DNA from 3 places in the Streptomyces sp. NPDC005496 genome. Region 1 is predicted to be linked to each of the others. Evidence: riboswitches for the same ligand, from Rfam matches in the RefSeq annotation. Region 1 holds a riboswitch; each other region holds the start of a gene.

Region 1 (8,481 bases):
CGACCTCACCGGACGCCCCGGCGCGGGCCCCCGGACACCGGATCCCTACGCGAAGCTGCTCGACGAACGGATCGTGTTCCTCGGGACGCCGATCGACGACACGTCGGCGAACGACGTGACGGCTCAGTTCGTGCACCTCGAACACCGGGCGCCGGACCGGGACATCTCGCTCTACATCAACTCCCCCGGCGGCTCGTTCACCGCCATGACGGCGATCTACGACACGATGCGGCAGGTGTCCTGCGACGTGGAGACCGTCTGCCTGGGCCAGGCCGCGTCGACGGCCGCCGTGCTCCTCGCCGCGGGCACCCCGGGCAAGCGGCTCGCGCTGCCGGGCGCGCGTGTCCTCGTCCGCCAGCCGTCGGCCGCCGAGCCGGTGCGGGGACGGGCGAGCGATCTGCTCATCCACGCGGCGGAGACGGCCCGCACCCGCGACACGCTGGAGGAGCTGCTCGCGCGGCACACGGGGCGGAGCCGGGAGCGGATCGCCGCCGACATCGAGCGGGACACGGTCCTGGACGCCCCGGCGGCGGTGGCGTACGGGCTGGTCGACCGGGTCGTGCCGCGCCACCGGTCCTCGCGCCCCGCGACCGGCGGAAGGTGAGGCGCCGATGCTGCCGCCCGAACTGCCTCCCCTGCCCGCGCTGACCCGCGCCGAGGCGGAGCTGATCGACCGTTACCTCGACGTCGTCGACCTGCTGGGCCGGATCAATCCGGCCCGCCCCGGGGACACCTACCGCGGCCTGCGGGCCGCCCAGGCGCTGGTCGTGAAAGCCGCCGCACTGCGGGACGCGCTCACTCTGATGCACCAGCGGGGCGAGAGCGAGGTCCACGCGCCGACCCTGGCCCAGGCCCTGCGGGTCCTGGACGGTGAGCGGCGAGCGGCCAGGGTCACCCTGCCGCCCCCGGCGGACAACTGACGCACCCCCATCCCGGGCCGGTCCCCGCCGCCGGCGCGCGGTGTCCGGCCCGGGACACAAACGCACCAAAAGGCGTACCCCCCAACGGCGTAGACGCGCCCCCTTTTTCCAGCCCTCCCGAGTTGCGCAACGCGCGTACACCAAGGGCGGAATGAGGCGTTCCGCCGCAGGTGCGCGCATGGTCGACACCCCCAACCCCCGTTCGAAATGGGGGGTGTCCACCCGAACGGGTGAGTGGTGAGTAACCCCACAAATCCCCGGTTCCGTTCGGATTTTCCGACATCCATGAGTGAAGATCCCTCCGACGACAAGCCCCCGCCGCAGCGGCGGGGCGGTCCGGGCGGACGCCGAGTCCTGCCGCCGCCCGGATGACCGGTCGACAGAAGTGGATCGGCAGGAGTGGAGGACCCAGCACGACGGGCCGCCGGAGCAATCCGCGTGGTCCTTGGGGTGAAGCCGCACACCGCGGCCGGGCAACTTCGCCAGCCCGAATCCGACAGGTCATCCTTCACAGGCGGCTGACGAAGGGTTGCGCATGACTGCGCTCAATCGTGTCCCGTCGCTGTGGACCCGGGCCGGTACGGCCTCGGCCCTCACCATCGCCGCCGTCGGCGGCAGCCTCGTGGTCCCCGGCGTCGCATCCGACGCCGCCGCGGCCTCGACGGCGACGAAGGCACTCCAGATCGCGGCCTCCAAGAAGGGTGCTCCGTACAAGTACGGCGCGACGGGGCCGCGCCGCTTCGACTGCTCCGGGCTCACGCTCTACTCGTACAAGAAGGCGGGCAAGAAGCTGCCTCGTACGGCCGCGGCGCAGTACAACAAGACCCATCACGTCTCCGCCTCGCACCGCAAGGCCGGAGACCTCGTGTTCTTCCACTCGGGCCGGAACGTCTACCACGTCGGCATCTACGCCGGGAAGGGACGGATCTGGCACTCGCCGAAGACCGGAGAGGTCGTGAAGCTCACGAAGATCTGGACGAAGAGCGTCTGGTACGGCCGGGTCGGCTGACCCGCCCGTAGAGGGCGGCGGCGGTCGCCGTCGCCCTCCGAGGGCGTGACCGGGGCCGGAAGCGGATACACGTCCGTCCATGGCCGACCGACACCCTCACTCCGCGCGGAACGAGACGTCCCTGGAGCGCGCGGACCGCAACTTCGCCGAACTGCTCCAGGAACTGCGCGTCGTCCAGACGGGCGTGCAGATCCTCTTCGCGTTCCTGCTGACCCTGGCGTTCACCCAGCGGTTCCCGTCGCTCGACACGGTGCAGCGCGCCACGTACGTCACCACGCTGCTGCTCGCCGTGCTGGCCGCCGCCCTGTTCGTCGCGCCGGCCGCCCTGCACCGGTCGCTGTTCCAGCAGAACGCCAAGGCCACCATCGTGCGGGTCTCCTCCGCTCTCGCCTCCGCAGGGCTGTGCGTCCTGACGCTGGCCTTCACCGGCTCCGTGCTGCTCGTCGTGGACGTCACGCTGGGGCGGGGGGCGGGGATCGCCGCGGCGGCGGGGACGCTGGCCGTCTGCGTGACGCTGTGGGGCGTCCTGCCCAGGCTCGTAAGGCGCTCTCTGAGGGCGAAGGGGGCCCCGGTGGGCAAACAGGGGCAGGACGGGCCGATGGGGCGCCGGTGACGGCCCTGAGGGCCCCGGCGGCGGGGAGCGTCTCCGGACGGGGCGCGCGACGCGTACGCGGGGACGGCGTGGCCGGGTGCCGCGTCAAGGTTCCTGTCCCGCCGTGACCGGCTGGGCCGGGAGGGACCAAGGGAGCTCGATCGCGACCGTCTTGCCGCCCTCCCGGGTGGGCCGCACGCTCATCTTTCCGCCGCACTCGGCGGTGAGCCAGCGGATGATCACGAGACCGCGGCCGTTGTCCTGCTGGACGGCCGCGGGCAGCCGCTTCGGGAAGCGCGGGTGGCTGTCGGTGACGCCGATGCGCAGCTGCTCGTCGCGGTCGAGCACGACGTCGACGGTGAAGGTCGGGGACTGCCCGAGCGTGTGCTGGACGGCGTTGGTGGCGAGTTCGGACACGATCAGGCGTACGGTCTCGGCGATGTCGGAGTCACCCGGCAGACCCCACTCGGCGAGCACGCCGGTGACGTAGTTCCGGGCCGCGGAGACCGAGGCGGGATCGCTCGGCAGAGTGACGGATGCTTCCTGGTGATCTGCCATGGCGACGTCGTCCCTTTCCCACGGGACCCGTAGTCCGACACGGAGCGGATGGTTCGAGTACGGTCCCGGACTGGTGCTTCGCGCCAGACTGCCATCACCGCACGCCTCACGGGCGCCATCCACCAAGATATGCATATATCTGTCGCTCGAAGCGGTGAACTCTGCGGCGAGCGAACCCATTTGGCCGGGTCCCGGGCTCATCCTCTACCGTCGCCGTGAACGCCGCTCACCGGGCGGAAGGAGACGGCCATGCGACACGGTCCAGCGGTGCGGCGCCGCAAGCTGGGCGCCGAACTGCGCGCCCTGCGCACCCGGGCGGGACTCACGAGCGGCGAGGCGGCCCGGCTCGTCGGGTGGCACCAGTCGAAGGTGAGCCGGATCGAGACCGGCACCAGCGGGGCGAAGCCGCCGGACGTGCGCCGGCTCCTCGACGCCTACGGCGTGCAGAACCCCGGGCTGCGGGAGCTGCTGATCGGGCTGGCGGGCTCCGAGGGCGGCGGGCGCGACCACTGGTGGCACGCCTACCGCGGTGTACTCCCGCCTGCGTACCGGGACTTCATCAGTCTGGAGTCGCAGGCCAGCACCATGCGCACGCTGGAGACGTCCGTCGTACCGGGCCTGCTGCAGACACCCGAGTACGCCCGAGCGGTCACCCGGGCGGCCGTGAAGGGGCTGGAGGACGGAAAGCTGAACACGCTCGTGGAGGTACGGCTGGCCCGTCAGGACGTGCTGTGTTCGAATGCGCCGCTGGAACTGAGCGCCGTGCTCGACGAGGCGGTGCTGCGGCGGACGGTCGGCGGACCTGCGGTGATGGAACGCCAACTGGAACGGCTGCTGGAGGCGGCGCACCTTCCTCACGTGCGCCTCCAGGTCCTCCCCTTCGCGACCGGAGCCCACATCGGAATCACCGGGCCTTTCGTAATCTTCTCATTTCCGAACACTTCTGATCTGGATGTGGTTGTTCTTGACCACATGACGAGTAGCCTCCATCTCGAACGGAAAGAAGACCTCCAGGCCTATACGGAGGCCTTCAACACCCTTCGGATCCACGCCCTTTCGCCCGAGGAGTCCGTGGATTACATCGCCGCGATACGTGACGGCGCGTGAGGAGTCTTCATGTCCGCACTGCCTCGGTACGTACCTTCCAGCACGTCCCTGCACGGCGTGCGCTGGCTGCGCAGCAGCCGGAGCACCGGGATGAACAACTGCGTGGAGACCGCGCGACCGGGACCGGGCCCCTGGGCCGGGCTGGTCGCCGTCCGCGACTCGAAGAACACCGCGGGGCCCGCCCTGCTCTTCGCCCCGGCCGCCTGGGAGGGGTTCATCGCCGCCCTGGGCTGAGCCCGCACCACCCGCCTCGCCGCACCGGGCTGGTCCCCGGGGCGTTCACCGCGTCCGGCTGATCACCCGTACGGCGTGCTCGATCTGTCCCTCGGCGAGGTCCGCGCGGGCGGTCAGCCGCAGGCGCGAAACACCGTCCGGCACGGACGGCGGCCGGAAGCAGCCGACGGCGAGACCCGCCTCCCGGCAGCCGGCCGCCCACGCCACCGCCCGCTCCGGGGACGGCGCGCGCACCGACACCACCGCGGCGTCCGGCCGGACCGCCTCCAGGCCCTCGGCCGTCAGCCGGGTGTGCAGGGTGCCCGCCACCCGCCGGGCGCGTGCCGCCCGCTCCGGTTCACGGCGCAGCAGCCGCAGCGCCGCCAGCGCCGCGCCCGCCGCGGCCGGTGCGAGGCCGGTGTCGAAGATGAAGGTCCGGGCCGCGTTGACCAGATGGTCGATCACCGCGGCCGGTCCGAGGACCGCGCCGCCCTGGCTGCCCAGCGACTTGGAGAGCGTGACGGTGACGACGACGTCGGGCGCGCCCGCCAGACCGGACGCCTCCGCGGCACCGCGCCCGCCCTCGCCGAGCACGCCGAGGCCGTGCGCGTCGTCGACGACGAGACCGGCCCCGTACTCCCGGCAGGCGGCGGCGAGTCCGGCCAGCGGTGCCGCGTCCCCGTCCACCGAGAAGACGGTGTCCGACACGACGACGGCCGGCCCCTCGTGGGTGCCGAGCGCCTTGCGGACCGCGTCCGGATCGCCGTGCGCGACGACCTGTGTCGTGCCGCGGGCCAGCCGGCAGCCGTCGATCAGCGAGGCGTGGTTGCCCGCGTCGGAGACGATCAGCGAGCCGTGCGGCGCGAGCGCCGTGACGGCCGCGAGGTTGGCGGCGTACCCCGAGGAGAAGACGAGCGCGGACTCGAAGCCGCAGAAGTCGGCCAGCTCCCGCTCCAGTTCGCCGTGCAGCTCCGTCGTGCCGGTGACCAGCCGGGAGCCGGTGGCGCCGCCGCCCCAGCGCCGCGCGGCCTCGGCCGCCGCCTCCGTGATCTCCGGATGGCGGGCGAGGCCCAGGTAGTCGTTGCTCGCGAGGTCGAGGAGCGGGGAGTCGGCGGGGCGCGGGCGCAGGGTGCGGACGAGACCCGCCCGGCGGCGGTGCTCCGCCTGCTCGTCGATCCACGCGAACGGCGATGCGGCCATGCTGGCGCCTCCGGGCCCTGATGAGGTCGTTTTGTGGACAGTGCACAGACCCTAGCCGCCCGGCCCGCCGCCCAGGATGTGGCAATACCCACACCTCGAACGGTCTCTGTTGTGCAAACTCTCCTTGGCCCCGGGCGGTCGCATAGGCAAGGATCGGACCTCATGGACCTGCTGAACACGCTGGTGGACAAGGGGCTTCGGCGCGAGCTGCCGACCCGGGACGAAGCTCTGGCCGTGCTGGCCACGTCCGACGACGAGCTGCTCGACGTGGTGGCGGCGGCGGGCAAGGTGCGCCGTCACTGGTTCGGCCGACGGGTGAAACTCAACTATCTGGTCAACCTCAAGTCCGGTCTGTGTCCCGAGGACTGCTCCTACTGCTCGCAGCGGCTCGGTTCGAAGGCCGAGATCCTGAAGTACACCTGGCTCAAGCCCGACGAGGCCTCGCAGGCCGCGGCGGCGGGCCTGGCGGGCGGCGCCAAGCGCGTGTGCCTGGTGGCGAGCGGGCGCGGTCCGACGGACCGTGACGTGGACCGGGTCTCCGACACCATCAAGGCGATCAAGGACCAGAACGAGAGCGTCGAGGTGTGCGCCTGCCTGGGGCTGCTCTCCGACGGGCAGGCCGAGCGGCTGCGCGAGGCGGGCGCGGACGCCTACAACCACAACCTGAACACGTCCGAGGGGACGTACGGGGATATCACGACCACGCACACGTACGCCGACCGCGTGGACACGGTGCAGAAGGCGCACGCGGCGGGACTGTCCGCGTGCTCCGGCCTGATCGCGGGCATGGGCGAGAGCGACGAGGACCTGGTCGACGTCGTCTACGCGCTGCGTGAGCTGGACCCGGACTCCGTTCCGGTGAACTTCCTGATCCCGTTCGAGGGCACCCCGCTCGCCAAGGAGTGGAACCTGAGCCCGCAGCGCTGCCTGCGCATCCTGGCGATGGTCCGCTTCGTCTGCCCCGACGTCGAGGTCCGGATCGCCGGCGGGCGCGAGGTCCACCTGCGCACGATGCAGCCGCTCGCGCTGCACCTGGCCAACTCGATCTTCCTCGGCGACTACCTCACCAGCGAGGGCCAGGCAGGCAAGGCCGACCTGGAGATGATCGCGGACGCCGGCTTCGAGGTGGAGGGTGCGGGCGAGGTCACGCTGCCCGAGCACCGCGCGCCGGTCGGCGGGTGCGGTTCCCGGGAGAGCGCGGGCTGCGGCTCGCACGAGGGCGCGGGCTGCGGGTCGCACGCCGAGGCGGGCTGCGGGTCGCACGAGGGCGGCGGTGGCGGCGGTGTCTGCGGGTCGGCCGCCGCGCCGCAGGCGAGCGAGGCGCGGACCGACCTCGTCGCGGTCCGCCGACGGGGTGCCGGAACGGACCTCGCGCCCAATGCCTGAGCTGTCCGTGCCGGAACTGCTCGACCTGGACCGGCGGCACGTCTGGCACCCCTACGGTCCGATGCCGGGCCGTCAGACGCCGCTCGTCGTGGAGTCGGCGAGCGGCGTGCGGCTGCGGATGGCCGACGGTTCGGGCGAGCTGATCGACGGGATGTCGTCCTGGTGGTCGGCGATCCACGGCTACAACCACCCGGTCCTGAACGACGCGGTGCGCGGCCAGCTGGACCGGATGAGCCATGTCATGTTCGGCGGGCTCACCCACGAGCCCGCCGTGCGGCTGGCGAAGCGTCTTGTCGACATGTCTCCGGAGGGCCTGGAGCACGTCTTCCTCGCCGACTCCGGTTCGGTCTCGGTCGAGGTCGCCGTCAAGATGTGCCTCCAGCACTGGCGTTCGCTGGGCCGTCCCGGCAAGCAGCGGCTGCTGACCTGGCGCGGCGGATACCACGGCGACACGTGGCAGCCGATGTCCGTGTGCGATCCCGAGGGCGGGATGCACGAGCTGTGGCAGGGCGTCCTCCAGCGCCAGGTCTTCGCCGACGCGCCCCCGGCCGCGTACGAGGAGTCGTACGCCGAGCACCTGCGTGAGCTGATCGGGCGGCACGCGGACGAGCTGGCCGCGGTGATCGTGGAACCGGTGGTGCAGGGCGCGGGCGGGATGCGCTTCCACTCCCCCGAGTATCTGCGGGTGCTGCGCGAGGCGTGCGACGCCCACGACGTGCTGCTGGTCTTCGACGAGATCGCGACCGCGTTCGGCCGCACGGGCACGCTGTTCGCGGCCGAGCAGGCCGGGGTGACGCCGGATGTGATGTGCGTCGGCAAGGCGCTGACCGGCGGGTACGTGACGATGGCGGCGACACTGTGCACGGCGCGCGTCGCCGACGGCATCTCGCGCGGCGAGGTCCCGGTGCTGGCCCACGGGCCCACGTTCATGGGCAACCCGCTGGCGGCGGCCGTGGCGTGCGCCTCCATCGACCTGCTGCTCGGGCAGGACTGGCAGACCGAGGTCAAGCGCATCGAGACCGGCCTGCGCGACGGGCTCGCGCCGGCGGCGGAGCTGCCGGGGGTGCGGGACGTGCGGGTGCTCGGCGCGATCGGCGTGGTGCAGCTGGACCACGACGTCGACATGGCGGCGGCGACGCGGGCCGCCGTGCGCGAGGGCGTGTGGCTGCGGCCGTTCCGCGACCTCGTCTACACGATGCCGCCGTACGTCACCGGCGACGCGGACGTGAAACGTATCGCCCGCGCGGTGTGCGCGGCGGCACGGGAGGGATGACATGCGGGACACAGCGGTACTGGTGATCACGGGGACGGGCACGGAGGTCGGCAAGACCGTCACGACCGCCGCCGTCGCCGCCGCGGCGGTCGCGGCGGGCCGGTCGGTGGCGGTGCTCAAGCCCGCCCAGACGGGCGTGGGTCCGGACGAGCGCGGCGACGCCGACGAGGCGGCGCGCCTCGCTGGCGGCGTCACGACGCTCGAACTCGCCCGGTTCCCCGAG
Region 2 (10,860 bases), on a different contig from region 1:
CCGGGGTGCGGCGCGTCGTCACCGCCTGGCGGGAGCCCGACACGTTCGTCGCCGGTGCCGACGGCAGCGGGGTCCTGACGGCGGGCGGCGCCGACGTCGTCGTACTGCCGGAGTACGAGGAGGCGGCCAAGGCGCCCAACCGGCACCTGCTGCCGCCCGCCGCGTGACCGGGGCCGCCTGCCGGACGGGCTAAGCCATCCTGCGGGCGGGCGGCCGAGGGGTCAGGCTGCGAGGGAGTCGATGCGGCGGACCCGGAGGTCGAGGCGATGCGTTCAGTGGGGCGGCGGGTGACGGCGGTGCTGCTCGCACCGCTGCTGATGGGGCTGATGGCGTCCTGCGGGACGTCCTCGCACGCGCGCTCGGCGGTGCGGGCGCGGCCCGAGGACGGGGCGTTCGAGCACCCCGGAGTGCTGGTCAGCCGGGAGCAGCTGGACAACGTGCGGCGGCACGTGGACCAGGGCGAGCAGCCGTGGGTGAGCGCGTTCCTCGGCATGCGGGACAGCCGCTACGGGTCGTACAAGTGGCAGGCCAAGCCGTACGCGACCGTGGCGTGCCCGCCCGACACCCGGGCCGGGAGCGGCTGCGTCGAGGAGCGTGAGGACGCCATCGCGGCGTACACCCAGGCCCTGTTGTGGAGCGTCACCGGCCGGCCGGAGCACGCGGCCAAGGCGATCGAGATCATGGACGCCTGGTCGGACCGGGTGCGGCGGCACACCGAGGCCAACGCCGGGCTGCAGACCGCCTGGGCGGGATCGACCTGGGCCCGCGCCGGGGAGATCGTGCGGCACACGAAGGCCCACTGGCCGGCGGCGGGCGTCGAGCGGTTCCGGCGCATGCTGCGGACGGTGTACCAGCCCGAAGTCACCAAGCCGGTCCCGGACTTCAACGGCAACTGGGACCTCGTCATGACCGACGCCGCCATCGGCATCGCCGTCTTCCTCGACGACCACCGGGCCTTCGACGCCGCGCTCGCGCGCTTCCGGCAGCGCGTCCCCGCCTACTTCTACCTGCGTCAGGACGGGCAGCTGCCGATGGCCCCGGCGGGCGGCACGGTGGACACCCCGCAGAAGATGACGACGTACTGGTTCGGGCAGAAGCGCTACACGGACGGGGTCGCGCAGGAGACCTGCCGCAACTTCAAGCACGTGGGGTACGCGCTCGCCGCCACCGCCCACATCGCCGAGACCGCCTGGCACCAGGGCGTCGACCTGTACCGCGAGGTCGAGGACCGGCTGCGCGCGGCGCTCACCTTCCACGCCCGCTACCAGCTGGGCGAGACGCCGCCCGGCTGGCTGTGCGGCGGCAAGGTCGACCGCGACATGGGGCCCGACATGGAGGTCGCCCTCAACCACCTGGAGGGCCGGCTCGACGTCCGCGTCCCGGCCGCCCGCAAGCTCGTCGAACGGACCCGGCCCGCCGGAACGGACGATCTGTTCGTGTCCTGGGAGACCCTGACCCACGCCGGGAACCCGGCCGCCTGACCCCCGGCAGGAGCCGAATTCGCAGGTCGCGGGGGTGGCCGGGTGCAGGCGTGCGTCCGCGCCCCCGCCGATGGCGTACACTGGTCTCAACGACGCGGGGTGGAGCAGCTCGGTAGCTCGCTGGGCTCATAACCCAGAGGTCGCAGGTTCAAATCCTGTCCCCGCTACTGAAGGCCCAGGGCCGGAACTCGGATCATCGAGTTCCGGCCCTGAGTCGTTTCCCGGGCCGGGCCCGCCGGCGCTCCCATCGGTGTCATCCGGTCGGTCCACACCGGTCGCCGCCCGCCCCCGTGGCGGGAAGCCTGGACGGGTGGGGCAGCGAGGTGGCGCGCGACGGCCGGAGGAACCGGGGTCCGGCGGGGCCGGCGGCCGGTTCTCCGACGCCGACGACCGGGCCGCGCCAGACCCCCGTGACCGCGTGCCCGGCGGCGGGCCGGACCTCGGAGCGGGCCTCGTGGACGGCGGCCGGAAACCGCTTCCCGGAGGGCGCGAACGGGCCGGGGGACGGCTGCCCGGCGATCCGGTGCCCGATCCCGGACTGGGCGTCCCGTCACCGCCCGCCCCGGAGCGGCCCGCCCGCCGGATCTCGTACGCGCGCACCGTGGTGCGCGCCCTGCCCGCGCTGCTGATCGTCGCCGGGGTCCTCTACGACTACCTCACCCCGTCGCAGTTCACGGCCGCCCCCTTCTTCACGGCCGCGCCCCTGGTCGCCGCGCCGCTGCTCTCGCTGCGCGGCACGGTCCTCACCGGCCTCGCCACGGTCGCCGCCGTCCTCGCCGTGCACATCGACCTCGGGATCGTCGCGCACGCGGAGGCGGTCACCGAGCTGGTCACCGTGGCGACGGTCACCGTCCTCGCCGTGCTCATCAACATGCTCGTCCGCCGCACCGACCGGCGGCTCGCCTCCGCCCGCGAGATCGCCGAGGCCGCCCAGCGCGCCGTGGTGCCGCGCCCGGAGGAACGGATCGGCGGCCTGGAGGTCGCGGCGCGCTACGAGGCGGCGCAGGCCGACGCGTTCATCGGCGGCGACCTGTACGCGGTGCAGGACTCCCCGTACGGGGTGCGGCTGGTCGTCGGGGACGTGCGGGGCAAGGGAATGGGCGCGGTGACGGCCGTCGCCGTCGTCATCGGGGCGTTCCGTGAGGCGGCCGAGCACGAGCCGACGCTGGAGGCGGTCGCCCAGCGGCTGGAACGGGCGCTGGCGCGCGAGGGGACGCGGCGCGACGGGCTGGACGCCTTCGAGGGGTTCACCACCGCCGTTCTCGCGGAGGTCCCGCACGGGGACGGCTTCGTGCGCGTCGTCAACCGCGGCCATCCCCCGCCGCTGCTCCTGCACGCGGACGGCACCCTGCGCACGCTGGAGGGGCCGGACTCCGCGCTGCCGCTCGGGATGGGCGAGCTGGGCACCTGGCCCGACCGTGCCGCCGTGGTGCCGTTCCCGGGCGGGGCGACGCTCCTCGTCTACACGGACGGGCTGTCGGAGGCGCGCGACCCGGAGGGCCGCTTCTACGACCCCGCGGCCCGTCTCGCGGGACGGGTCTTCCGCGACCCGGACGCGCTACTCGACACCCTCATCAAGGACGTGCACCGGCACACGGGAGACGGGACGACGGACGATCTGGCGCTGCTGGCCGTACGGCGGCCGTGAGTCACCGGGGCGGGAGAAGGGGCCGAGGTCACCGCGAGTGATCGAGTAGCACCGCTGCGCATAACAACTGACGAACCGTCAGCGAAAATGAGGTTTAGCCCGCAGGGTCAACTCGCCCGGTTTTCACCGCCCGTGACCCGTAAGTCCGTGACGAAGACGTTAATGATCAGTCGGAACAGCTTGGAATACGGGACCCGAGTCTATTAACGTTCGATAACGCAGCGCGGTCGTCCCAGCCGTCACAAGAGATGGCTCCGTGCGCACGCGCCGAATCCCGCAAGGGAACCGGGGAACCACCAACTTGGGGTGAATCGAGCGTCTTCCGCGGTGCGGTGCACCCTGGTCGACGCGCGTAGGAGACCTTCCTGCTCCGAACCCGTCAGCTAACCCGGTAGGCGAGAAGGAAGGAAAGGAGCGCGCCCACGTGGCGTCCAACCGGCCTGCCCAGTCAACCTCGTTCGCGCCGAGTGACCAGCAGAGCAACACCTTCGGCTACGGCCGCGGCAACGACGAGGGCCCCTGGGAGGAGTGGAATCCCACCGAGGATTCCGTCCGTCCCGTCCGTGGCCGGCACCGCGTCTCCAAGCAGCGCGGCGGAGGACTCGCCCGCAGCTCCACCGTCCTCGGCGTAGGCGTCATCGCCGCCGTCGGCGCGGGCGGCATGGCCACCGCGCAGAGCGGCAAGCCGCCGGTGTCCATCTCGATGCCCGACCTGTCATCGGTCGCCGACTCGGCCAAGGGCCTGATATCGGACGGCTCCGACGCCGGCACACCGAAGGGCTCGGCCACCCCGCTCACCACCGCGGGACTGACCAACTCGGACACCGCGCGAGGCACCACCGACGCGGGCGAGGCCCTGCGCGCCCGCATCATGCAGCAGGCCGAGTCGCAGCAGGACCAGGTCGACCTCAAGGCCGCCGAGGCGGCTCAGGCCGCCGCCGTGAAGAAGGCCGCCGAGGAAGCCGCCAAGACCCAGGACGAGGCCGAGGCCAAGGCCGCAGCCGCCAAGAAGAAGGCGGAGCAGGAGGCCAAGGAGAAGGCCGAGGCGGAGCGCCTCGCGGAGCTCGCCAAGAGCTACGCGCTGCCGACCTCCTCGTACACGCTCACCTCGCGCTTCGGTGACTCCGGCTCCATGTGGTCCTCCGGCTACCACACCGGCCTCGACTTCGCGGCGCCCACCGGCACGCTGATCAAGGCCGTGCACACCGGAACCATCACCGAGGCGGGCTGGGCCGGTTCGTACGGCTACCGCACCATCCTCACCCTGGAGGACGGCACCGAGGTCTGGTTCTGCCACCAGTCGTCCATCAGCGTCAGCGTGGGCCAGAAGGTCGCCACCGGTGACGTCATCGGACGGGTGGGCGCGACCGGCAACGTGACCGGGCCGCACCTGCACATGGAGGTCCACGCGGGCGGCGCCGCCACCGGCATCGACCCGATGGCGTGGCTGCAGAGCAAGGGCCTCAACCCGTAGGTCCGCCGGCCGGGCTCGCGGAATAGGCGGTACCGCGGACGATGTTGAAATCGTCCATGACTTCTCTCCGCAAGCTCGGCCCGTCAGACCTCGAGGTCTTCCCGCTCGCCCTCGGCGGCAACGTCTTCGGCTGGACCGCCGACGAGGCGCAGTCCTTCGCCGTGCTGGACGCCTACGCGGCGGCCGGCGGCAACTTCGTGGACACCGCGGACACCTACTCCTCGTGGGCTCCCGGCAACGAGGGCGGCGAGTCGGAGACCGTCATCGGCCGGTGGTTCGCCGCGCGCGGCAACCGTTCCGACATCGTCCTCGCGACCAAGGCCGGCGCGCACCCCGCGTACAAGGGGCTGGCGCCCGACACCCTCAGGGCCGCCGCCGACGCCTCGCTGCGCCGGCTGGGCACGGACTACATCGACCTGTACTACACGCACTACGACGACCCCTCGGTCCCCGTCGAGGACATCATCGGCACGCTCGACGAACTGGTGCGGGCCGGCAAGGTGCGCGCCGTCGCGGCCTCCAACATCTCGCCCGAACGGCTCCAGGAGTCCCTGGAGTTCTCCGACCGCGAGGGCCTGGTCCGCTACGTCGCCGTCCAGCCGCACTACAACCTCGTCTCCCGCCGCACCTACGAGGGCCCGCTCCAGGAGATCGCCTCCCGCTCCGGCCTCGCCGCCGTCCCGTACTACGCCCTGGCCTCCGGCTTCCTCACCGGCAAGTACCGCCCGGGTACGACGGTCGACTCGGCGCGGGCCGCCGGCGCGGGCAAGCACCTGGAGACCGAGCGCGGGACGCGGGTGCTGGCCGCGCTCGACGAGATCGCCGGGTCCCGGGGCGTCCCGCAGGCCACGGTCGCCCTGGCCTGGCTCGCCGACCGGCCGACGGTGGCGGCGCCGCTCGCCTCCGCCCGGACGGTCGAGCAGCTCCCGGCGCTCCTCGGGGTGGCCGACCTGACCCTGACGGACGCGGAGCTGGCCACGCTGACGCAGGCGTCCGCCTAGGGCCTGTCGTTTGGATCAGGCCGGTGTCGCGGGGTCTGGTGCGCACATCTGCGGCGTTGTCGTCGGTCGCCGACTCCCCCACTCTCGGCTCCGCTCGAGCGGGGGGACCCCCATCGCTTCGACTCCCTCCTCCGCCTTGCAGCTGCACGCACCAGACCCCGCTCGGGTCGGCCGGGACGAACCGTCTGTCACGGCCGACCTGATCCAAACGACAGGCCCTAGACAGGTCCCGCCGGTCGCTCCGCCCCGGTCGCGCTACGAGCGGTACGGGTTGTACGCGCCGTAGGGGTCGTGGCCCGGGTGGGGCGCCGGGTACGCCGACGGGGGGCCGGCGTACGGGTGGACGGGCGGCGGCGCGTACAGCGGTGGCCAGGGCGGTACGACCGCGGGGGCGGACGCCCGGGCCGCGTACGCGAGGGAGGGCCGGGCTACCTCCCGGCGCCGCCACAGCTCGTGCAGCAGCTCCCTCTCCCGTACGACGAAGTCGGCGCTCGCGCGGCCGGCGCGCCCGCGGTGCCGCAGGAACGCCAGCGAGGTCGCGTAGGACTCGTACTCGGCGACCGACCGGGCGGCGGCCTTGCCGAAATGGTGAGCGGCGTAGTCGCGAGCCAAACGCCGCGCCCGCATGGACCCCAGGACGAACGGCTCGGGCGCCGTCAGCCAGCCCGCCACGGCGTACGCGGGCAGCTCCGCGCGCACGGTGCGCAGTTCCCGCTGGCGCGTCCATATGACCAGCCAGGTGAGCAGGCCGAACGCGGGGACCATGAAGGCCGCGTAGACCGCGAAGAAGCCGTACTCGCCGAAGGACGAGGAGCCGTTCCACACCGCGTGCATGCCCATGGCCAGCAGCAGTCCGGACAGCGGCAGCAGCACCCGGCGCAGGCGCTGGCGGTCCGCGGACAGCGCGGCGATGCCGAAGCCGATGCCGGTGAGGACGGTGAACAGCGGGTGCGCGAACGGGGACATCACCACGCGCACGAAGAAGGTCGCCGCGGTCACCGACGCCAGGCCCCGGCCGCCGTTGAGCTGGTCGGTGCCGAAGGCGTTGCCGAGGTAGAGGATGTTCTCGGTGAAGGCGAAGCCGGTGGCGGTCACCCCGGCTATGACGACCCCGTCGACGATCCCGGTGAAGTCCCGTCTGCGGAACAGGAAGACCAGCAGCACGGCGGCCGCCTTCGCGGACTCCTCCACCACGGGCGCTATGACGGTGGCACCGAGCGTGTCGGCGCCGGACGGGTCAGCGGTCGCTGTCGCTATCCACCGGGTCGCGAAACTGTTGGCGACGATCGCTATCAGCGCCGCCGCGCAGGCGCCCCAGGCGAAGGCGAAGAGCAGGTTCCGCCAGGGGCCCGGTTCGACGCGGTCCAGCCAGCGGAACGCGGCCAGCAGGAGCGGGACCGGCAGCACGGCGAGGCCGAGGCCCACCAGGAAGCCCTGGGTGCCGGTCTGCCGGCGGACCAGCGCGAGGATGACCAGTCCGGAGAGCGCGAGCAGGGTGACCAGGGCGCCGTAACGCACCCATCTGTGCTGCCACCAGTGCGCATGCCGCAGCGCACCGTCGGCCGAGCCGGTGGGGTACGTCGGGTACGGAGGAAAGGTGGCCACGGCATCGACCCTAACGAGGGAGGGGCGCTGCCCGCGACGGCACCCGGTGGGGGCCGTGCGGTGCCTCAGTCGCCGGCGGGGGGTTGGTCAGCGTGTTCCTCTTGGCGTTCGTTCCGGTCCTCGGCCCGGTGCTCCGCACGGCGGAACAGCAGGTCGTGCACCACATGGCCCTTGTCCAGTCCCTGGCCCTCGAAACGGGTCAGCGGACGGAAGCCGGGACGCGGCGCGTAACCGCCGTCCGGCTGGGTGTTCTCGAAGTCCGGGTGCGCGGTCAGCACGTCGAGCATCTGCTCGGCGTACGGTTCCCAGTCGGTCGCGCAGTGGAGGACGGCGCCGGGCTTCAGACGGGTCGCGGCCAGGGTCAGGAATTCCGGCTGGATGATGCGGCGCTTGTGGTGGCGCTTCTTCGGCCACGGGTCCGGGAAGTAGACGCGCAGTCCGTCGAGGGTGTCCGGTCCGAGCATCTCGCGGAGCAGGATGATCGCGTCGCCGTTGCCCACCCGGATGTTGGACAGCCCGTTCCGGTCGGCGAGATTGAGCAGGTTGCCCTGGCCGGGCGTGTGCACGTCGACGGCCAGGATGCCGGTGTCCGGGTCCGCGGCGGCCATCTGGGCGGTGGCCTCGCCCATCCCGAAGCCGATCTCCAGGACGACGGGGCCGTCGGTGCCGAAGAGCTCCGCGAGGTCGAGGGGGCGCCCGTCGATGTCCAGTCCCCACTTGGGCCACAGCCGCTGGAGCGCGTCCGCCTGGCCGGCCGTCACCCGGCTGCGCCGCGGCTGGAAGCTCCGGATCCGGCGCTCGAAGTGCGAACCGGCGGGATCGGGCTTCGGCCCGTCGGGGAAGCGGGGCTCGCCCTTGGCACGGGAAGGGCGCGGCGAGCCCTCGGCCGCGGAGGGCCGGGGCTCTTCGGAGGAGTTGAGGGAATCAGACACAGTGAGTCGATTTTACGGCGGACGGCTCCCGGCGCCTCCCGCCCCGGGGACGGGCCGCTCCCGGGCGGGCCGGGGAGGACGCGCCCGCGGGGCCGGGCGGGCACGGTCGCGGCCCGTTGCCGGGAGGGTCAGGGCTGGGACAGCGCCTTGAGGGCTCTGCGGGCGATCTCCCGGCCGATCGGGAGGGAGGCCGTGGCGGCCGGCGACGGCGCGTTCAGCACGTGGACCGTCCGGGGGCGCTCCTGGATGAGGAAGTCGTCCACCAGCGTCCCGTCCCGCAGGACCGCCTGGGCGCGGACGCCCGCCGGGGCCGGTATCAGGTCGTCCGGGGTGACCGCGGGCAGCAGTCGCCGGACGGCCTCGGTGAACGCCGCCTTCGACACCGAGCGGCGCAGCTCCCCGGCCCCGTACCGCCAGTGGCGGCGTCCGATCCGCCAGGAGCCCGGCCAGGCCAGGGTCGCCGCCAGCTCGCGCGGGTGGACCGTGCCCCAGCCGTACCCCTCGCGGGCCAGCGCGGGGACCGCGTTCGGGCCGATGTGCACGCCCGCGTCGATGCCCCGGGTCAGATGCACCCCGAGGAAGGGGAACGCCGGGTCCGGCACCGGGTACACCAGTCCGCGCACCAGCTCCGGGCGGGCCAGCGTGTAGTACTCGCCACGGAACGGGACGATCCGCATCCCCGGGTCGTCCCCGGCGAGGCGGGCGATCTCGTCGCAGTGCAGCCCCGCGCAGTTGACCAGCACGCGCGCGCGGACGATCCGGCCGTCGGCCGTCCGGACGGCGACGCCGAGGTCGGGGCGCCGGTCGACGCGCTCGACCCGCGCGCCGTAGTGGATCTCGGCGCCGGAGGACTCCGCGAGCCGGCGGGCCACGGCCACGTAGTCGCAGATCCCCGTCGTCCCGACGTGTATGGCGGCCAGTCCGCGGACCTCCGGCTCGTACTCCTCGATCTGGGCGGGGCCCAGCTCGCGGACCGCGATGCCGTTCTCCCGGCCGCGCTGGACGAGGGCGTGCAGGCGGGGCAGCTCGGCCTTGTCGGTGGCGACGATCAGCTTGCCGGTGACGCTGTGCGCGATGCCGTACTCGGCGCAGAACTTCGTCATCTCGGCGGCGCCCCGGACCGCGTAGCGCGCCTTCATGGAGCCGGGGCGGTAGTACACCCCGCTGTGGATGACCCCGCTGTTGCGGCCCGTCTGGTGACGGGCGGGGCCCTGCTCCTTCTCCAGCACCATCACATGCGTGCCCGGTGCGGCGCGCGAGATCGCGTACGCGGCCGACAGACCGACGATCCCGCCGCCGGTCACCAGCACGTCGCAGTCGTATGCAACCCGTTGCCGCACCCGCTTCACCTCCCGGCTTCGATAGTGCACTGCGCCACTGACAATGCCCTCAAACCCGGATCGCGCTCCCCGTGCCCGCGGGTGCGCAGGAGCGGCGGGACCGCGAGGCTACGCGGGAGCCATCAGCAACGGCCGCGCCCGCTCCCGCAGCTCCACCACGCGCGGTTCGTCCCCGTACGGCTCCAGGCGGTGCAGCAGGTCCTTCACGTACTCGGTGGTGCGGGCCGAGGAGATGCGCCCGGCGACCTCGACCGCCCGCACGCCCTGCTCGCAGGCCGCGTCCAGGTTGCCCGACTCGAGCTCGGCGACCGCCGACACCACCAGCCGCAGCCCGTGGGAGCGTACGAACTCCTCCGTCGGCTTCGACAGCGCCTGCTCCGTGAAGCGGCGGACCTGGCGCGGGGCCTTCAGGTCGCGGTAGCACTCGGCCGCGTCGGCGGCGAAGCGGTCGTACGAGTAGAAGCCGAGCCAGGACGGGTCGTGATCACCGTCGCGGGCCCGCTCCAGCCAGCCCTCGGCCGCCTTCAGGGCACCGCCGGCCGCGTGGGCGTCACCCGCGCGCGCGTGGGCCCGCGCCTCGACAAGGCGGAAGAAGCTCATCGTGCGCGCGGTGGCCAGCCCGCGGTTGCGCTCCAGGGCGGCCTGGGCGAGGTCGACGCCCTCGTCGCCGAAGCCCCGGTAGGTGGCCTGGAGGGACATCGACGCCAGGACGTAGCCCCCCAGGGGGACGTCCGCGGCGGCGCGGGCCAGGCGCAGCGCCTGGATGTAGTAGCGCTGGGCGGCCTCCTGCTGGCCGGTGTCGAAGGCCATCCAGCCGGCGAGGCGGGTCAGCTCGGCGCTCGCCCCGAAGAGTGCCCGGCCGACCTCGTCGGAGTACGCGCCGAGCAGCAGCGGCGCCGCCTCCACCCGCAGGCACTCGGGCACCATCGACGAACGCCAGTCGCCGCCGCCGTACTTGGAGTCCCAGCGTCGGGCGTCCTCGGCGGCCTCGCGCAGTTTCAGCACATCGCTGTGGCCGACTTTCAGCGGTGCTCCGGAACCCTCACCGGGGTTCGCGTCGCGTGCCACCGAACTGTCGGCCGGGGTTATCAGCCACCGTGAGGCGGGCGTCGCGTAGGCGCTCACCGCGAAGGAACCGGCGAGCGATTGCCAGATGCCGCCGCCGGCCCGGCGGCCGGCCAGGTCGAGGCGGTACAGCTCCGTCGCCGACCGCACCGCCTGTCCCACGTCGCGCGGGAAGGCGAGGCCCACTTCGGGTGCGGGGTCCGCGTCCGCCAGACCGATCTCGTGGAGCGGTACGGGGCGGCCGAGTTTCTGCCCGATGGCGGCCGCGATGAGGTGCGGGGCGGCACCCTGGGGCACCATTCCCTTCGACACCC
Region 3 (10,860 bases), on a different contig from region 1:
CGCCGAAGCGGTGTCCGGCGCTGCGCCCGAGGGAGTACAGGCCGGAGGCCAGGGCCGCCATGTGGTCGGCGCTGTCGGTGTCGAGGCCGTGGACCGACTTCACGAGCCCGTCGCAGGACAGGAGCACCGCGCTCGTGGTGTGCGGTACGCGCTGGACGAGGCCGCTCATCAGCCAGTCCAGGTCGGATACATGGCCGGTCGGCGCATCGCTCGCCATGATGGATCGACTCCTTGGAATACGAAGGTCTGCGGGAGCGGTGGGGGTGGGGGTGCTGGTCATCCGGCCGGTGCGCTCCCGTCGTGCCGGGTGGTGAAGTCGTGTCCTGGCGCGGGCGCGATCTCGCGCACTCCGTGCGCTTCGTGCCGCGCGGACGCGTGGGTCGGTTGCTCCTCGGTTATGTGCGGCGCCTCCATGGACGTCTCGGCCTCCACAGGCAGGTGCTCCATGGGCGGGCCCTCCATGTGGCGTCCGTCCGGGGCCGCCTGTCCCGCGGGGGCGTACGACGGGGGCTCCCCCGGGAAAGCGGGGTGGGGCGCGGACGGCAGGGGCGACGCGCCGAAGTGGGCCGCGGGGGACGGAGCGGACAGGTCGGTGTGCGGCAGGCCCGACTGCGGCGGCTCTCCGTGCGGGCCATCGGGCGGGAGCCCGTCCCTGTGGCGCACGCCCATGTGCAGGGCCTCCACCATGGCCGGCGCGTCCATGTGGTCCGGCGCCGGCTGGTCCCGCTCCGTGTAGGCCGTCTCCCGCTGGGCGGCCTCCGCGAGGCCGATGCCGCGCTGGAAGGCCGCCATCAGACCGGGATCGTGGCCGACGTGCTGGTCGGCGTCCGGCCGGGGCAGGGTCGTCGGACCGTCGCGGAGCTGGGGCGCGATGTGCTCCTGGGCGCGGCGCCGGGGCAGCTGCGGCGGCCTGCCCATGGTGCCGCGCACGGCGCCGTTGCGCGGCACGGGCGGGGTGCCGGCGTTCTCCGCCACGGTCCGCCGGTCCTCGGGCCGGACGCCGGGCACGGCCTCCGCCGGGGTGGGCCGCTCCTGGCGGGCGCCGCGCAGGGGCAGCGGCGCGGGGCCGCCGTCGACGCCGGACGCGGTGGCCGGTGCCCGCCGCGGCTGACGCGTCTGCCGGGGCAGGGCGGGCGCCGCGGCGTGCCGGGGCGCCGACGGCTCGGGCGCGGCTCCGGCGGCCTGGAGCTGCGGCGGGCCGGGCGCCGGACGCGGAGGCTGCGCCGCCTCCCGCGCCGGTGCCCGCGGCACCGCCCCGGGCTCCTCCGGGTCCGTGCCGAGCAGCGCCTGCGGTACGACGAGTACGGCCTGGACGCCGCCGTAGATGTTCGCCTGGAGCCGTACGTGGATGCCGTGCCGCCGGGCCAGCTGCGAGACCACGAACAGTCCGATGCGGCCGTCCTGGAGCAGGCTGGCGACGTTGACCTGGTCGGGGTCGGCGAGCAGGGCGTTCATCTTGTCCTGCTCGCCGACGGGCATGCCGAGGCCCCGGTCCTCGACCTCGACGGCCAGTCCCGAGGTGACGAGGCTGGCCCGGAGCAGCACCTGGGTGTGCGGGGCCGAGAACACGGTGGCGTTCTCGACGAGCTCCGCGAGCAGGTGGATGACGTCGGCGACCGCGTGCCCGCGCAGGGTGCCGTCGATCGGCGGCACCAGCTTGACCCGTGAGTACTGCTCGACCTCGGCGATCGCGGACCGCAGCACCTCGGTCGTGGAGACGGGGTTGCTCCACTGGCGGCGTGAGACGGCCCCGCCGAGGACGGCGAGGTTCTCGGCGTGGCGGCGGATGCGGGTGGCGAGGTGGTCGACGTGGAAGAGGCCCTTGAGCAGGTCCGGGTCCTCGATCTCGTTCTCCAGCTCGTCCAGGATGGAGATCTCCCGGTGCACGAGGGACTGGAGCCGCCGGGCCAGGTTGACGAAGACCTCGACCTTCTGTTCGCTGCCCGCGTGGCTGGAGAGCTGCGCGGCCTGCACGACCGCGATCACCGCGCCGTCCTGGGCGCGGACCAGGTCGGCGGCGAGCAGCTCGAAGTCGTCGGCGTCCCCGGGCGGCCCCTTGCGCGGCTTGCGCTGGGGGGCGGCCTCGCCGCGGCGCAGGGTGTCGACAAGGGCGCGCAGGTCCGCCTCGCCGCGGGCGGTGGTGCGGCGCAGGGCGGCGACGCGGTCGCGGACGGACCTGGCCGCGCGGTCGGCGGCGATCGCGGCGATCACGATCCCCGCGCACGCCACGCCGGCGGCTCCGGCGAGCACGGCCCACAGCGTCGGGCTGGGCCGGGCCCCGGCCGTGCGCAGGATGAACAGGACGGCGGCGCAGGCGCTCAGGGCCACCGCGATCGGCGGCAGGACGGCCAGCCGCAGCAGCTGAGACCGTATGTGGGTCTCGGGCAGCGGCGGAGCGGCGCGGGCGACCGGCCGCCCGTGCCGGCCGCCCTCACGGCGGTCTGCGCGTGCGGCCGGTGCGCGGAGGTGAGACATCGGCGTCCTCGTACTGGTGCGTCGGGGGCACGGGACCCCCGCGGGTCTGCGACTCGGGCATGCGCCATCGCGGAGTCGGCCGACGGAGCCGAGGAGATCGACCCCGCGTCGCCCGACGGCCACTCACAGTAGTCGGCAACACATCATGTGCGACGGGCAGTTGACAAACTCCCGCGGAGACCGTCCCGCTCTGGTATGAGGCTTCGTACGACAGACCGACAAGCGCCTCGGACATCCGCTCACCTTCGGAAACGAATCGATCGGAGCTGGTCAGAAGCGGTCAGTGGCAAACGGCGAGGGCCGAGGAGCGGTGCGCTCCTCGGCCCTCGCCGTACGGTTCCTCGTCCCGGTCGGTCACCCGGCGGGGACGGTCTCCGGCTCTCCCGTGCCCTCCGCGGACCTGGCCTCGGGGTCACTCGCCGTGGCCTCCGGGGCCGCGGCGGCCGTCTTCGCCGGGGCGTCCCAGCCGCCCTCGGGCTCCCGGGCGACACCACGCCACCAGGGCTCGGACGGGACGGTCTCGGCCGTGGGCTCGAACGGCTCCCCCGGGTGCGGCAGGGCGATACGGGCGCCCGCCGCGCGGGCGGCCTCGATCGTGCCCTCGCCGGGCTCCACCCACGGGTGCGTCGCGAGGTTGAACGTCGCCCAGTGGATCGGCATCATCACGCCGGCGGGCCGGCCGCCCTGGAGGTCCAGGTGCGTCCGCATGCCCTCCTCGGGCGTCATGTGGATGTCCGGCCAGAACTCGCTGTACGCGCCGACCTGGATCATCGTCAGGTCGAACGGGCCGTGCTCGGCGCCGATGTCCTTGAAGCCCTCGAAGTAGCCCGTGTCACCGCTGTGGTAGATCCGGTGCTCGTCGCCCGCGACGGCCCAGGAGGCCCAGAGCGTGTGCTGCGCGTTGCGCAGGCCGCGGCCGCAGAAGTGGCGCGCCGGGGTGGCGGTCAGGGTGAGGCCGCCGACCTTCGTCGACTCGTTCCAGTCCAGCTCGCGCAGGCGGTCGGCGGAGACGCCCCAGCGCTCCAGGTGCGCGCCGACCCCGAGCGGCACCGCGAAGACCGTGTCCGTGCCGGCCAGGGCCTTGATGCTCGGCATGTCCAGGTGGTCGTAGTGGTCGTGCGAGATGACGACGACGTCGACCGGGCCGAGGGCGGCCAGCGGCAGGGGCACGGGGTGCAGCCGCTTGGGTCCGGCGAAGGCGAACGGGGAGCAGCGGTCGCCCCACACCGGGTCGAAGAGCACCCGGTGCCCGTCGATCTCGGCCAGCACGCTGGAGTGTCCCATCCAGGTGATCCGCAGTCCGCTCGCAGGGGGCGCCGCGAGGTCAGCGAGGGTCGTGGGGTGCACCGGCACCGTGCCGACCGGGGACCGGTGGGGCCGCTCGTCCCGGCGGAAGAAGACCTTCGCGAGCTCGATCATGGAACCGTCGGGGCGGATCCGGGCACTCTCCGGGTTCTTGAAGACACCGTCGGCGAAATTGGGCGACCTGCGGATGCGCTCCAGGCGCTCGCCGCTCGGATCCGCGCCGAAGGCGGCGGGCCGCAACGAGCGGAGCCCGGAGCTCAGGGGACGGGAACCGGTCACGGCAACCTCCTGGTGGAGTCGGTCTGACATTCCATTATGGTCCGCCCCTCCGACAACGCCGGGTCATTCGGGTGACGGCACGGTGTCCCGGACCCCACCGGCCGGTTGCCCGCCCCGCGTCCGCAACTGATCCGCCGTTCAGTAAGCGAGGTCGCCCGGCTATCATCCCTGCGGATCCCGACCGCGGGTTCACCAAGGGCCCCGCCGCCCACGACCCCTCCGGCCCACCCACCCCAGGAGCCCCCATGACCGCCCCCGGCGACGCCCCGCTCATCACGCTGACCTGGACCGACCACGTCACCGGACGGCAGGGGCACCTGGTCGTCGACCGGCTGGTGCGCGGGGTCTCCAGCGGCGGGCTGCGCATGCGCGAGGGCTGCACGGTCGAGGAGGTCGCCGGGCTCGCCCGCGGCATGACGATGAAGGAGGCCCTGCACTACGACCCCCAGGGCCGCTACATCCCGCTGGGCGGCGCCAAGGGCGGCATCGACTGCGACCCCCGGGACCCGGAGGCGTACGGCGTGCTCGTGCGGTACCTGCGCGCGGTGCGCCCCTATGTCGAGAGCGTCTGGGCGACCGGGGAGGACCTCGGTCTCACGCAGGACGTCGTGGACCGGGCGATGGCCGAGGCGGGGCTCGTCTCCTCGATCCAGGCCGTGTACCCGCTGCTCGACGACGAGGCGGCGGCCCGGCGGCGGCTGGCGGACGCGTTCGCGGTCGAGGTGGACGGCATCGGGCTCGACGAGCTGGCCGGCGGCTGCGGGGTCGCCGAGTCCGTGCTCGCGGCCCTGGACCGGGCGGGCGTGCCGTACGCGGGGACCCGCGTCGCCGTGCAGGGTCTCGGCACCATGGGCGGGGCGACGGCGCGTTTCCTGGCCCGCGCCGGGCTCACCGTGGTGGCGGTCGCCGACGTCAAGGGCACGATCGCCGATCCGCGCGGACTCGACGTCGACGCGCTGCTGGCCGCGCGGGACGCTTACGGCACCGTCGACCGCGGCGCGCTGCGTCCCACGGACCGTGAACTGGACGCGGACGCCTGGCTGTCCACCGACGCGGAGGTGCTGGTACCGGCCGCCGTCTCGTATGCGATCGACACGGACAACCAGGCGGGTGTCAGGGCCCGTTGGATCGTGGAGGCCGCCAACATGCCGGTGCTGCCCGAGGCGGAGGAACTGCTCGCCGCGCGCGGGGTCACCGTCCTGCCGGACGTGGTGGTGAACTCCGGCACCAACGCATGGTGGTGGTGGACGCTGTTCGGCGACATCGGCCCCGACCCGGACGAGGCGTTCACGCACATCCGGCGCTCGATGCGCACCCTGATCGACCGGACGCTGGCCCGCGCCGAGGCCGACGGCAGCACCCCCAGGGAGGCCGCGCACGCCATCGTCGCCGACCGGCTGCCGGTGATCGCCGAACGGTACGGCCGCTACCGGTGAGGTCCCGGCACCCCTCGGCGCGGGACCGGCCCCGAGCCCCCGTCGGGCCGTCCCGCGCGACGGATTAGGGTTGCCGCGTGGCGAGAGTGCGGTTGAGTGTGGGCCGGCGGCGCGAGGAGATGCTGCGGGCCGCCATCGGGCAGATCGAGGCGCGGGGTGTCGCGGCGGTACGGATCGCCGACGTGGCCGCGGCGCTGGGAGTGAGCAACGCGCTGGTCCTCTACCACTTCTCGACCAAGGAGAAGCTGGTCGCGGAGGCGTTCACGTTCGCCGCCGAGGACGACCTGACCCGGCTGCGCAAGCTGCTGGGCCGGCGTACGTCGGCGCTGCGCCGGCTGCGGGCCGCCGTGCGCTGGTACGCGCCGACCGGACAGGCCAAGGGCTGGCGGCTGTGGATCGAGGGCTGGGCGGTGGCCCTGCGCGAGCCGGGGCTGCGCGAGGTCACCCAGGGCCTCGACCGGCAGTGGAAGGCGGCGATCGCCGAGGTCATCGCGGAGGGCGTCGCCGCGGGCGAGTTCACGTGTCCGGACCCCAAGGACGCGGCCCTGCGGCTGACGGCCCTGCTGGACGGTCTCGCCGTGCAGATGACCGCGTACCCCGGCTCGGTGTCCCGCGCGCGCACCCAGGCGTGGGTGGACGAGGCGCTCGCCCGTGAACTGGGCCTGGAGCGCGAGGCCCTGACCGCACCGCCCGGCACCTGACACACCGGGGCCGGACACGGGCGCTCACGAACTCCCTTTACGGCGAGTCCAGTTGCCCGTCGGTCCGCCCACTCCCCCGCGGAAGCCGGCCCTCCCCGGCACCGACGGGACGGCGGGCCGCAACGATTCCGTGCAGCAGAGCCGTTGAGCCCGCCCGCGCACCCGCCCGGCGCTCCGCCCGGCCCCTCGTACCGCTCAGACGGCCGGTGCGATCCGCGTCTTGATGTCGTCGGGCGACAGGCTGCCCTTCGCCGCCACGTGGTCCCCGGAGGACTCGCCGCGCAGCCGCCGTCCGATCCACGGCACGAGGTACTCGCGCGCCCACTGGATGTTGTCGCGGCGCACCTCGAAGGTGCCGCGCGGCGGGAGCGGGGGCCAGGCCTGGTCCGGGTCCGCCGGGACCTCCAGGCCGAGGACCTGCCCGGCCCGCAGGGCGACGCGAGTGTGCCCCTCGGGAGAGAGGTGGAGCCGGTCGCCGTCCCAGGCGCGCCGGTCCTGCACGGTCTTGAGGGACCACAGGTCGAGCACCGGGCAGCCGTAGCGGTCGGCGATGGCCCGTACGTGTCCGTTGTACGTGGCGATCTTGCCGCGCAGGTGCTTGAGCACGGGTACGCCGCGGGTGTCGAAGCCGGTGGTCACCATGACGGTGCCGACGACCGAGGTGAGGTCGGCGACGGCCCGCTCGAAGCGCTCTGCGACCTCGTCGGGGTCGGTGCCGGGCCGGATGATGTCGTTGCCGCCCGCGCAGAAGGAGACGAGGTCGGGTTCCAGCGCCTTGGCCTGCGGGAGCTGGTCCGCCACGATCTGGTCGAGCAGTTTGCCGCGTACGGCGAGGTTGGTGTAGCCGAAGTCGCCCTCGGGCCGTCGGTCCGCGAGCAGGACCGCGAACCGGTCGGCCCAGCCGACGAAGGCCCCGTCCGGACCGGGATCGCCGACGCCCTCGGTGAAGCTGTCCCCCACCGCCACGTACGACCCGATCACTGATCTGTTGTCACTCTTCGAATCGTCTGCCACATCGGCCCATGATTCACCTTTTGATGTGAGCTACGCGACCGTAGGAAGGGGTTGACGTGCGGTGAGATAAGCCACTCGTCAAGTGTTGGTCAATCCCGGAATAAGGCGGTGTTCAAGGGCGGTTGACGAGCCTCAACGCCTGCGTCCACCCACGCGGTACGCGTGCGGCGGTCACCGCCGCAAAGGGAGTGTCGCCCCCGGCACGGCGGAGGCCGGACCCCGGTGATCGGGGTCCGGCCTCCGGTGTGCGGGTGCGGGCGTCAGCCGACGGAGACGCCGTGCGCGCGCAGGTACGCGAGCGGGTCCACGTCCGAGCCGTAGTCCGGCGTGGTGCGGATCTCGAAGTGCAGGTGCGGTCCGGTGACGTTGCCGGTCGCGCCGGACAGGCCGATCTGCTGACCGCCGGTCACGGTCTGCCCGGCCGAGACCGAGAGCGAGGACAGGTGGGCGTACTGGGAGTACTGGCCGTCGGTGTGCCGGATGACGACCTGGTTGCCGTACGCGCCGCCCCAGCCGGCCGAGACGACGGTGCCCGGTCCGACGGCCTTGAGGGTGGTGCCGGTCGGGACCACGAAGTCGACGCCGGTGTGGTAACCGCTGGACCACATGCTGCCCGCGGTCTTGTAGGACGTGCCGACGGTCGCGCCCTCGACCGGCAGGGTGTAGCCGGAGCTGCTGGTGGCGGCGGCCGGGGCGGCCTGCGTCTTGGCCGTCTGGGTGGTCTTGCCGGACGGCTTGGCGGCGGTGGAGGGCTTGGCGGGGGCGGACGCGGCCTTGCCGCCGAGCGTCAGCTTCAGGCCCGGGTGGATCAGCGCGGGGTCGCCGCCGATGGCCTTGCGGTTGTCCTGGTAGAGCTTCTTCCAGCCGCCGCTGACGTCCTGGTCGTCGGCGATCTTCGCGAGGGAGTCGCCCGCCTTGACCGCGTAGGTCTTGGTCACGGCCTTCTGGGCGGCGACGGGGGCGGCGGCGACGGTCTTCGCCGTGGCGGAGGAGGCGGCGGCCGCCGGAGTGGCGGCGTGGGCGCCGGCGGCTCCCATCAGGGGCAGCGCGAGTGCGGCGCCACCGGTGCCGGCGACGGCTATCGAGCGGGTGATGCGCAGGGACTTGGGACGGCGGTGCTTACCCTTCGCGGGCATGGTGCATTCCTCTCCGGCGCCTGCGAGGTGAGCTGTCGGGTGCGGGCTGGAGATGCCCGGCCGCGTTGCGCGCGGCTTGACCCCTAGCCCGTTCCGGAGACCGGAACAGGCGTCGTACCTGTGGGTCCCCCGCTCCTGCCGTGGACGGGTGAGTGTGCGGGATCCGGGCGGCGGCAGGATTGGGCGTCCGTCCGGAGTGAGGCAGAACGTAAGCGACATGAGAGGGCCTGGACAAGCTTGTGGGGTTTCTGTGCACACCCATTTCTTGATCGATGTCCCTATTGCCGGTGACTGTCCGTCGACGAGCGATCTTCCCGGGGCCGCAATCCCCTGGCGCACCCGAGGATTTGACGGACGGCGGCCGCGACGCACCGTCACCGGTATGACCCTGCTCACGCACCAGGACGCCAGCGAGCCCTAAATCATTGCCAGTTGGACCTTAAGCACCAAACAGGACAGAACGGCCACTTGCGACGAGATGGAACAACCGTCACAAGTGGCCGCTCCGTCCCCTCCGTGACGGGGTTCGCGGCGTCCGGGTCAGTCGAGGGCCCTGAACCCGCGCAGGCGCAGGGAGTTGCCGACGACGAAGACCGAGGAGAAGGCCATGGCGGCTCCGGCGATCATCGGGTTGAGCAGGCCCGCCGCGGCGAGCGGCAGGGCGGCCACGTTGTAGGCGAAGGCCCAGAACAGGTTCGACCTGATGGTGCCCAGCGTTCTGCGGGACAGCCGGATCGCGTCGGCGGCGACGCGCAGGTCGCCGCGTACGAGGGTCAGGTCGCCGGCCTCGATGGCCGCGTCGGTGCCGGTGCCCATGGCCAGGCCCAGGTCGGCCCGGGCCAGCGCGGCGGCGTCGTTGACACCGTCGCCGACCATCGCGACGCTGCGCCCTTCGGCCTGGAGCCTCTCCACGACGGCGACCTTGTCCTCCGGCATGACCTCGGCGATCACCTCGTCGATGCCGACCTCGGCCGCGACGGACTCGGCGACGGCCCGGTTGTCGCCGGTGAGCAGGACCGGGGTGAGGCCGAGGGCCCGCAGCCGCCGTACGGCCTCGGCGCTGGTGTCCTTGACGGCGTCGGCGACTTCGAGGACCGCCCGCGCCTCGCCGTCCCAGGCGACCGCGACGGCGGTGCGGCCGGCCGCCTCGGCGACGGCCCGAGCGCGCTCCAGTTGCGCCGGCAGGCTCATGGACCACTCCCGGAGGAGCCTTTCGCGGCCGACGAGGACCGCGTGACCGTCCACGACGCCCTGCACGCCCAGCCCGGCGACGTTGGCGAAGTCCTCGGGGACCGGCAGGGTGACGCCCCGCTCGGTCGCCCCGGTGACGACGGCCCGGGCGACGGGGTGTTCGGAGGCGTGCTCCAGGGCGCCCGCCAGCCGCAGCACCTCGGCCTCGCTCGTCGCGGGGGTGGTGTGGACGGCGAGGAGGGTCATCCTGCCGGTGGTGACGGTGCCGGTCTTGTCCAGGAGGATCGTGTCGACCCTGCGCGTGCTCTCCAGGACCTCGGGGCCCTTGATCAGGATGCCGAGCTGCGCGCCCCGGCCCGTGCCCACCATGAGCGCGGTCGGGGTCGCCAGGCCCAGCGCGCAGGGGCAGGCGATGATCAGCACCGCCACCGCGGCGGTGAACGCGGCGGTCAGCCCGGCGCCGTTGCCCAGCCAGAAGCCGAGGGTGCCGAGCGCGAGGGCGATGACGACGGGCACGAACACGGCGGAGATCCGGTCGGCCAGCCGCTGGGCCGCCGCCTTGCCGTTCTGCGCGTCCTCCACCAGTCGTGCCATCCGGGCGAGTTGGGTGTCCGCGCCGACCCGTGTGGCCTCGACGACGAGCCGGCCGCCGGCGTTCAGCGTGGCGCCCGTGACGGTGTCCCCGGGGCCGACCTCCACCGGCACGGACTCCCCGGTCAGCATGGAGGCGTCGACGGCCGAGGTGCCCTCGACGACGGTTCCGTCGGTGGCGATCTTCTCGCCGGGCCGGACCAGGAAGCGGTCCCCTGCTCGCAGCTCGCCCACCGGGATCAGCCGCTCACGGCCCTGCCGCAGCACGGTGACCTCCTTGGCCCCGAGCTCCAGCAGCGCCCTCAGCGCGGCACCGGCCCGGCGCTTGGAGCGGGCCTCGAAGTACCGTCCGGCCAGGATGAAGGCGGTGACACCGGCGGCGGCCTCCAGGTAGATGTTCCCGGCGCCGTCGGAGCGGCCGACGGTGAACTCGAAGGGGTGCGTCATGCCCGGGGTGCCGGCGGAGCCGAGGAACAGCGCCCACAGGGACCACAGGAAGGCGGCCGAGGTGCCCACCGAGATGAGCGTGTCCATCGTGGCCGCGCCGTGGCGGGCGTTGGTGATCGCGGCCCGGTGGAACGGCCAGGCCGCGTAGGTGACCACGGGAGCGGCGAGGGTGAGGCTGAGCCACTGCCAGTACTCGAACTGGAGGGCGGGGATCATCGCCATCGCGACGACCGGGACCGCCAGGACCACGGCGGTGACCAGCCGTTGCCGCAGGGGGCGCAGCTC

The links. Region 1 has a riboswitch for cyclic di-AMP ahead of ACFYQQ_RS15985 (C40 family peptidase). Riboswitches for the same ligand answer to the same signal wherever they lie in the genome.
Region 2: another riboswitch for cyclic di-AMP. It lies ahead of ACFYQQ_RS19095 (M23 family metallopeptidase); the one in region 1 lies ahead of ACFYQQ_RS15985 (C40 family peptidase).
Region 3: another riboswitch for cyclic di-AMP. It lies ahead of ACFYQQ_RS00330 (LysM peptidoglycan-binding domain-containing M23 family metallopeptidase); the one in region 1 lies ahead of ACFYQQ_RS15985 (C40 family peptidase).

Annotation. Positions count from the first base shown of each region.
Region 1 covers NZ_JBIAJQ010000004.1:825,081-833,561, forward strand. Annotated here, with positions in the region: gene ACFYQQ_RS15975 (ATP-dependent Clp protease proteolytic subunit) at 1-604, shown strand, start outside; gene ACFYQQ_RS15980 (hypothetical protein) at 612-920, shown strand; cyclic di-AMP (ydaO/yuaA leader) riboswitch at 1,256-1,452, shown strand; gene ACFYQQ_RS15985 (C40 family peptidase) at 1,456-1,929, shown strand; gene ACFYQQ_RS15990 (DUF6328 family protein) at 2,009-2,542, shown strand; gene ACFYQQ_RS15995 (ATP-binding protein) at 2,627-3,079, opposite strand; gene ACFYQQ_RS16000 (helix-turn-helix transcriptional regulator) at 3,329-4,186, shown strand; gene ACFYQQ_RS16005 (DUF397 domain-containing protein) at 4,196-4,420, shown strand; gene ACFYQQ_RS16010 (8-amino-7-oxononanoate synthase) at 4,466-5,599, opposite strand; gene bioB (biotin synthase BioB) at 5,762-6,985, shown strand; gene ACFYQQ_RS16020 (adenosylmethionine--8-amino-7-oxononanoate transaminase) at 6,978-8,258, shown strand; gene bioD (dethiobiotin synthase) at 8,260-8,481, shown strand, end outside.
Region 2 covers NZ_JBIAJQ010000005.1:666,384-677,243, forward strand. Annotated here, with positions in the region: gene ACFYQQ_RS19075 (dihydrofolate reductase family protein) at 1-167, shown strand, start outside; gene ACFYQQ_RS19080 (alginate lyase family protein) at 267-1,481, shown strand; tRNA gene ACFYQQ_RS19085 (tRNA-Met) at 1,575-1,648, shown strand; gene ACFYQQ_RS19090 (PP2C family protein-serine/threonine phosphatase) at 1,792-3,129, shown strand; cyclic di-AMP (ydaO/yuaA leader) riboswitch at 3,385-3,542, shown strand; gene ACFYQQ_RS19095 (M23 family metallopeptidase) at 3,554-4,603, shown strand; gene ACFYQQ_RS19100 (aldo/keto reductase) at 4,660-5,604, shown strand; gene ACFYQQ_RS19105 (PrsW family intramembrane metalloprotease) at 5,860-7,209, opposite strand; gene trmB (tRNA (guanosine(46)-N7)-methyltransferase TrmB) at 7,275-8,141, opposite strand; gene lhgO (L-2-hydroxyglutarate oxidase) at 8,270-9,481, opposite strand; gene ACFYQQ_RS19120 (MFS transporter) at 9,590-10,860, opposite strand, start outside.
Region 3 covers NZ_JBIAJQ010000001.1:65,354-76,213, forward strand. Annotated here, with positions in the region: gene ACFYQQ_RS00300 (roadblock/LC7 domain-containing protein) at 1-217, opposite strand, end outside; gene ACFYQQ_RS00305 (ATP-binding protein) at 277-2,475, opposite strand; gene ACFYQQ_RS00310 (MBL fold metallo-hydrolase) at 2,830-4,059, opposite strand; gene ACFYQQ_RS00315 (Glu/Leu/Phe/Val dehydrogenase dimerization domain-containing protein) at 4,305-5,495, shown strand; gene ACFYQQ_RS00320 (TetR/AcrR family transcriptional regulator) at 5,573-6,196, shown strand; gene ACFYQQ_RS00325 (SGNH/GDSL hydrolase family protein) at 6,392-7,177, opposite strand; gene ACFYQQ_RS00330 (LysM peptidoglycan-binding domain-containing M23 family metallopeptidase) at 7,471-8,346, opposite strand; cyclic di-AMP (ydaO/yuaA leader) riboswitch at 8,351-8,507, opposite strand; gene ACFYQQ_RS00335 (heavy metal translocating P-type ATPase) at 8,887-10,860, opposite strand, start outside.